DNA from 2 places in the Paenibacillus sp. EB106-05-06-XG162 genome. Region 2 is predicted to be linked to the other one. Evidence: riboswitches for the same ligand, from Rfam matches in the RefSeq annotation. Region 2 holds a riboswitch; the other holds the start of a gene.
The links. A riboswitch is a leader RNA that binds a small molecule or an ion and turns the genes downstream of it on or off. The one in region 2 is predicted to bind cyclic di-AMP.
Positions count from the first base shown of each region.

Region 1 (3,695 bases), on a different contig from region 2:
AATCTGGTCACTGACAACCCGCGTTCCGCCCGTTACCGAGCTGAAGTCGCCGCCCGCTTCCTTCATGACTGGCGCAGATTCACCGGTTATCGCGGATTCGTCTACCGTCGCCAGCCCTGCGATCACTTCACCGTCTCCAGGGATCATCTCGCCCATGGATACGACGACGACATCCCCCTTACGAAGCTCTGTCGCTGGCACTTGCTTCACGCCACCACCTGGCTGCACTTTATTCGCCATCACGTCGCTCTTCGTCTGCTTCAGCGCATTCGCCTGCGCTTTCCCACGTCCTTCTGCGATCGCTTCGGCGAAGTTTGCGAACAAGACGGTGAACAGCAAGACAATGAATACCGTTAAGTTAAAGCCGAAATTCGCTTCCGCGCCAAATACGGATGGAAACAGCGTTAACAGCAGGACGATGAACGTTCCTAGCTCTACCACGAACATGACCGGATTTTTGATCATGATCAGCGGGTTCAATTTGACGAAGCTCTGGCCTAGCGCATATTTCACGATATCTGAAGTTATTAATGATTTACGTTTCATGGTCGAATCCATGTTCTTTCACCTCGTTAATTGATCTCTACCCTAATGTCAGGAACTCTGCAATCGGCCCAAGGACGAGTACAGGCAGGAACGTCAATGCACCAATGAGAATGACCGTTCCGAGCAGCACCCCGGCGAATAGCTTGTTATCGGTGCGGAATGTCCCAATTGTCTCAGGCACCCATTTCTTGCGCACGAGCGAACCTGCTACACCGAGCAGTGCCACGATGGAGACGTATCGACCGAGGAACATCACAATCCCTGTCGTCATATTCCAGAACGGCGTGTTATCCGCCAAGCCCTCGAACCCGGAGCCGTTGTTCGCTGCCGATGAGGTGTATTCATAGAGTACTTGCGAGATGCCGTGGAACCCTGGATTCGTAATGGCACCCGATCCTAGATCGGTTAAGAAAGCAATGGCCGTCGGGCCTAAGATGATCAGCGGATGGACGAGAATCGCAATCGCAATCAGCTTCATCTCGTGCGGTTCAATTTTCCGACCCAAGAACTCCGGCGTACGACCGACCATTAAGCCAGCCAAGAACACCGCGAGGATCGCATACATCAGCATATTGACGAGCCCTACACCATCACCGCCAAACACCACGTTCAGCATCATGAGCGACATCGGGACAAGACCACCGAGCGGCGTTAACGTATCATGCATATTGTTGACCGTACCCGTCGTTGCCGAAGTCGTCACGGTCGTGAATAGAGCGGATTGCGCAATCCCGAATCGTGCTTCTTTCCCCTCCATACTGCCTTGAGATGTGTCTGCACCGATCGTATTCAAGACCGGGTTGCCGTTGCTTTCCGAGATATACACAAGACTTAGGAAAGCTGCGAACAGGATACTCATAACGGCGAACACGATCCAGCCCTGCTTCTGATTCCGAGCGAATCGTCCGTACGTATACGTCAAGGATGCTGGGATACACCACATCATCAACATTTCGAGCACATTCGTAAGCGGGTTCGGATTCTCGAATGGATGCGAGGAGTTCACTCCGAAAAATCCGCCGCCATTCGTCCCCAAATGTTTAATCGACTCGAGCGATGCTACAGGACCAATCGCGATCTGCTGCGTCTCGCCCGTAATCGTGTGCGCTTGAACCGTAGCGTCTAGCGTCTGCGGCACTTGGAGTCCAACGAGCACCAGTGTCATTACGATCGCCATTGGAATCAACAATCTGGTATGGGCCTTCACGAAGTCCGCGAAGAAATTGCCTAGCCCTGTGCCCTTCTTCGTTAATCCGCGGATAAAGGCAATCGCCACCACAATACCCGTAGCCGCTGAGGTGAACATCATCATCATGATGACGATCATTTGCGAGAAATAAGATAAGCCTGACTCCCCGCTGTAATGCTGTAAGTTCGTATTGGTCATAAAGCTGATAATCGTATTAAAAGATAACGTCGGCTCCATATTGTCAATGCCGTTCGGATTGAGCGGCAGCCAGCGCTGTGTCAGCAAGACGCCGAACCCCACCAAGGTTAATACGAGATTCGTCAGGAGCAAGCTAAGCGCATATCTTTTCCAAGACATATCGCCGCGGTTCTTCAGCCCGATCATCCAGAAGATCCCTTTCTCCACCGGACCAAATATCCGATCACTCCGGTTCGGCTCGTTCGAAAATATATGATAGATATACGTACCGAGCGGCTTCACGATCAAGAGCAGCAGCCCGATAACAATCACGATTTGCAATAAATCCATTCCCCAGTTCATAGTCGATCTCCCTTTTCAACAACATTTTAATCAACGTGAAAAAAGTTAATTTTTTTCATTCCCTCTAAAAAAAGGCATAAAAAAAGAAGCCTGCGGGGGAGGTTATCCATCGCGGCTTCAATAATGGGCATGGCGAATCACCATGCTGCGCACTCATTGAATACGTTCAAGTTGCCTCTCTCGAGACGCTTACGAGGTTAGCTGTCGGATTCGGGCCTTGAGAGTCGCCCTACCTTAGCGCCGTACAAGACGGTGCCTCGGATTCACCCCATGGTCAGCTCAGCTGACCGTTGGTTCCCCCGCTCTTTGCCATAGCAAAGACTCAGCGTTAAAGACATGTAAAACATTTTTCATAGCTTCATCAATCTATTTCACATCATAACCACAGATCTGTTTCGCATCTGCAGCCAACATTCGTCTACACTTTCCTTCATCCTCTCTCATTCGCTTACGAGGTTAGCTGTCGGATTCGGATGGTGAGAGTCACCCTACCTCGGTACCGTTGTACCAAGGATTCACCCCACATGTTCCTGCTCTCGCTCTCACACGAGCCACAGGTTCATGACTTATTGGTTCCCCCGCTCCTTGCACGTGCAAGGACTCAGCAATGTTCATGAATCGTATCATACTCCTCGCGTTGCAACTTGTAAAACCTTAAATTGGTTCTAAATGGAATCTGAAAATACTGGAAATCGTCATGAAAGCGTTATGAATGACACGAATCTCTCGAAACCTCCTATTTTCGCTCGTTAGATCACTTTCGCGCAAATTTCAGGATGAATGCACATGCATCGGAGCACCGCCATACAAAAAAAGCCAACCCTCTTCACCGAAGGTTAGCTTCTCTCCACATTTATCTATAAAATAATAGATCAATCACTTTGAACACGGCCATCGCAAGCACGAATGCAATCGGAATCGTCACGATCCAAGAGATGACAATACGACCTGCTAGGCCCCATTTTACCGCCGAAAAACGCTTCGCGGAACCTACACCGAGGATCGCTGAGGTAATCGCATGCGTTGTACTAACGGGCAAATGCGCTAGCGTTGCAGTCATAATAATAGCAGCTGACGATAAATCCGCTGCAAAACCGTTAATCGGTTCGATTTTGAAGATTTTCGTACCCATCGTTTTAATAATTTTCCACCCGCCGACAGATGTACCGAGTGCCATCGCTGTTGCCGCCGAAATTTTAACCCATAACGGAACATCCAAATTATCTTGTATTCCTGCTGAGACAAGAGCGAAGGTAATGATCCCCATCGCCTTTTGCGCATCATTCGTCCCGTGCGTATAAGACTGAAGCGCTGCCGTCATAATCTGCCCTGTGCGGAAGCCTTTATTGACCGAATGCGGACTCATTCGACCGAAAATAAACTTCAGGATCGTCATCACGATATAACCAAGAGCAAATGC
Region 1 is NZ_JBYTDT010000018.1:78,611-82,305, forward strand. It holds gene kdpB (potassium-transporting ATPase subunit KdpB) at 1-558, opposite strand, end outside; gene kdpA (potassium-transporting ATPase subunit KdpA) at 584-2,263, opposite strand; cyclic di-AMP (ydaO/yuaA leader) riboswitch at 2,446-2,613, opposite strand; cyclic di-AMP (ydaO/yuaA leader) riboswitch at 2,706-2,892, opposite strand; gene AC3WU2_RS26360 (inorganic phosphate transporter) at 3,129-3,695, opposite strand, start outside.
Region 1: it holds a riboswitch for cyclic di-AMP, as region 2 does, so the genes downstream of both, kdpA (potassium-transporting ATPase subunit KdpA) here and AC3WU2_RS27855 (C40 family peptidase) in region 2, are expected to answer to the same signal.

Region 2 (3,695 bases):
TTGCCGTTGTCGTCGACCCAAGGCACACGGAACGATACCATCCGCTCAGGCTCAACGATGCGCTCAAGAATGCCATGCTCCTTGTATTTAGGATGCTTCGCGAATACAGGCACGAGGGAATCGAGGATTTCTTTTACCGCTTGGTGGAACTCGCTCTCGTATGGGTTGCGTTTGATTACCAATTCATAAACCGATTGTACATATTCTTTTGCTGCCGTTTGATTTTGTTCTGGGATGGCCGTGATCACTGTTCAAACACTCCTTTATTAAAATTTTGCTTTACACTTTGTGTACGATGATTTGCATTTTATACTATACAAAATGACGTCATTTCTCCAATAGAAATTATTTTACAAAGCGATTAAATAGCGCTATCGCACTAAAGCGATAAACGGTAAAAACGTTTACATTGCTATTACATAAACCATGTAATCGCTTCCGCAAAAAACAAAAAACCTGATCATCGTTAAGATGACCAGGTTTGCGCAAATATATCTACTATAGCAATTCGCGGCGAAGCTCTTCAGCCGATTTCGGAGACAAATATCCAAGTGGAATATCGAATACTGTTTTCGCGCCAGTTGCACCCTCTTGGCTAAGGCGATGAGCCGCTCTAGCGTAAGCTACAAGTACGCTTGCCGTGAACTCAGGGTTGCTCTCAAGCTTGAGTCCAAACTCAATAATTTGCTTCGTATTCTCACCAGTTACACCACTGCGAATAACGAATCCGCCATGCGGCATGCCCTGGTGCTCAGCCTGAAGCTGCTCCTCGGAGATGAATGTTACCGTTGTGTCATAATCAGAGAAATAGTTCGGCATATTCACGATCGTCTCGCGAATTTGATCTTGGTTCGCGCCTTCTTCAGCGACAACATAGCACTCACGCAAATGCTTCTCACGTGTAGCAAGCTCAGGCGTTTCACCTGAACGAATGCGGTCGATCACTTCTTGAACAGGTACGGTGTATTGTACGCCAGCTTTTACGCCTGGTACGCGACGAATCGCATCCGAGTGGCCTTGGCTAACGCCTTTGCCCCAGAACGTGTAATCTTTGCCTTCTGGAAGGATAGACTCAGCAAGAAGTCGATTAAGGGAGAATAATCCCGGATCCCAGCCTGTCGAAATAACGCTGAGGTTGCCGCCTTCTTTCGCAGCTGCATCCACCGTGTTGAAAAATTCGGGAATTTTCGCATGCGTGTCGAAGCTGTCGATTGTGTTGAACATTCTGGCGATGACAGGTGTCTGTTCTGGAAGATCCGTCGCCGAACCTCCGCACAGAATCATCACGTCAATGATGCCTTTATATTGCTCTGTAGCGGAAATGTGCTCGAATTTGATACCTTCTGTTGCGATTTGATCTGGCTGTCTGCGAGTGAATACCGCTACGAGCTCCAAGTCTTGGTTCTGACGAATGGCTTTCTCCACGCCTTTCCCCAAGTTACCGTAACCAACAATACCTACTTTAATCTTTTGCATTGATAAAGTCCTCCTCTAGGGTATTCCAATAATCTGCTTGTCCACCCTTTAAAGTATATAGATATATTACATTAAATGTAAACTATAAATCTAAAAAAGAAACCCACGAATGTTGTCCAATGGATGGACTTCGCGGGCTACTTCTTATTATTCTACATCATCGTGATCTTGATTTCCGTCATTGTCATTGGTGTCATCAAAAATGTCCGAATTCGTCACTCTTGTTGCACCAACATAACGTTTCACATAATACGAATCGCTTAAGCTAGAAATTGTAATCCCTTTTTTGCTGGATGCATGTGCAAATTTGTTCTCGCCTACGTAGATGCCGACATGCGAGATGCCTTTACCGTTTGTATTGAAGAATACGAGATCTCCGGTTTGAAGATCAGATTTTGCAACTTTCGTCCCCATCTTGTACTGGGATCCTGATTGGTGTGGAAGTTTGACGTCGAATTGCTTGAAGATATACATCGTAAATCCAGAGCAATCAAATCCACTTGTCGATGTGCCACCGCTCTGATAGCGAGTACCAAGAACATCCTTAACTTCTTTGTCAAGTTTGGAATCAGCAGCGAAAGCGCTACCAACTGAGACTGCCATCGTTAATGCAAGTGTGACGATCATAGAGCTGAATAACTTTTTCAAAAGGGTAAAACTCCTTCCAACGCCTACGAGGTTAGCTAAGGGTTCGGTTGAAGGCTCCCTATGATCCCTTACTTGCAAGATCAATTCACCCAAAGATGGTTCCCCCGTTTCCTGGTGCGCAGGAACTCGGCTTCAATGATTTGGTGCACCGGATACAAATAACAATAATGACAAAATTGATTACAAACTTATTACAAAATCTTAACTAATTGTTATTCTACCAGACGGTCTGCGCTTTGACAAACCCTTTTTACGTTTTTATCCCATTTTTTTGCGAAAAACAGCGAATAACCCGAGCTTCGCTAGGCGAAATTCGGGTTTATTCGTTACTTCCCTATGATATTTGGACGAGTATCGGCATTCTGAGAGCTTCCAGGGCGGGCGCTCGCTTAGATTTATTTTATTTCTTTTTCGGGGCCCCTGCAAAGTACCTGAACCAGCTTCGAAGCAATAGCATCACTTTGTCGGGTTGAATTAGCATTTGCTCTGCCACAATTTATATTGTGCTGCAATACCCCATACCTTGACGATGGAGCGGACGAGATGATAGGTCTGATGAAGAATAATGGCAAGGAGTCCTGTCCAGATCCATGCGGCCGCTGTGAAAATTCCGCTTATCAATAACAGCAGTGCAAGTAATAGAAGGGTGATCCCCAGGATCATCGGCAGATTTTTGAGGGAGAGGAGCAGCCCTTGGAATACCCCGGCCTTGCTCACCTGTCCAAATTGCATAAATAAGAACAACTGGTGAATGATCCAAGCGAATACAATCCATCCGAAGATGATCGGGAGGAAGGATATCCCCAGGTGCTCTAGATCGTAGAGCTTCCATTCCTGATAGAAGTATGGAACTACCCAGTATGCAGGAGCAAGGATCAGCAGGTTCTCCAGCCAATAGAATAAGCAGACCGGCTTCCAAGCGTATTTAATGCCTTTGAAGAACAGGAGTCCTTTATCGTCTTGGTGATGAATAGAATAGTAGAGTCCTGCGTTGATGAATGGGGTAATTAACATGCGAATCAAGAACAGCCCTGCGAGCATCCAGAGGTAATAATCGAGGATGTCCGTCTTCATAAGTTGGAACTGACTCTCAATCAGGAACATCTGCATACTCGTCTCGGTGGGGTGGGGATCCGGGTAGTGTTCCAGAATAGGAACCACGATGGCGTCGATAAATCGATAGAGGAAGAAGCCCCAGATCAGCTGGTACAAGAATAGAATAATGACGATATAAAAATGATGTTTGACGATGCTAAAGCTTTCTTTAATATAATTCATTCCGGGTTCACCTCACCATCCGAGTGCGTTCAAGATACTCTCGATCAGTTTCGCTGTGCTGAAATTGATTCGTGTTTTGACGGCCTCATCAATTTGGGCCTTCATATAGTTATTGATGCGTTTATTCTCGAGCACCATGGTGTCTTGCGGGTCAATCATGACCCAGTCCAGCGGTGTCTTATGGGTGAGTGTATATTGAATCGTTGCTGATGCGCCGTCCCAAGTTCGCTTGACGGAAGTGCCGTCTTTGAACATGAATACGACAGGAACCTGCGGATAATCACCGCCTTTTT
Region 2 is NZ_JBYTDT010000022.1:26,300-29,994, reverse strand. It holds gene gdhA (NADP-specific glutamate dehydrogenase) at 1-245, opposite strand, end outside; gene AC3WU2_RS27860 (diaminopimelate dehydrogenase) at 499-1,476, opposite strand; gene AC3WU2_RS27855 (C40 family peptidase) at 1,624-2,124, opposite strand; cyclic di-AMP (ydaO/yuaA leader) riboswitch at 2,130-2,266, opposite strand; gene AC3WU2_RS27850 (carbamoyl transferase) at 2,599-3,402, opposite strand; gene AC3WU2_RS27845 (M1 family metallopeptidase) at 3,415-3,695, opposite strand, start outside.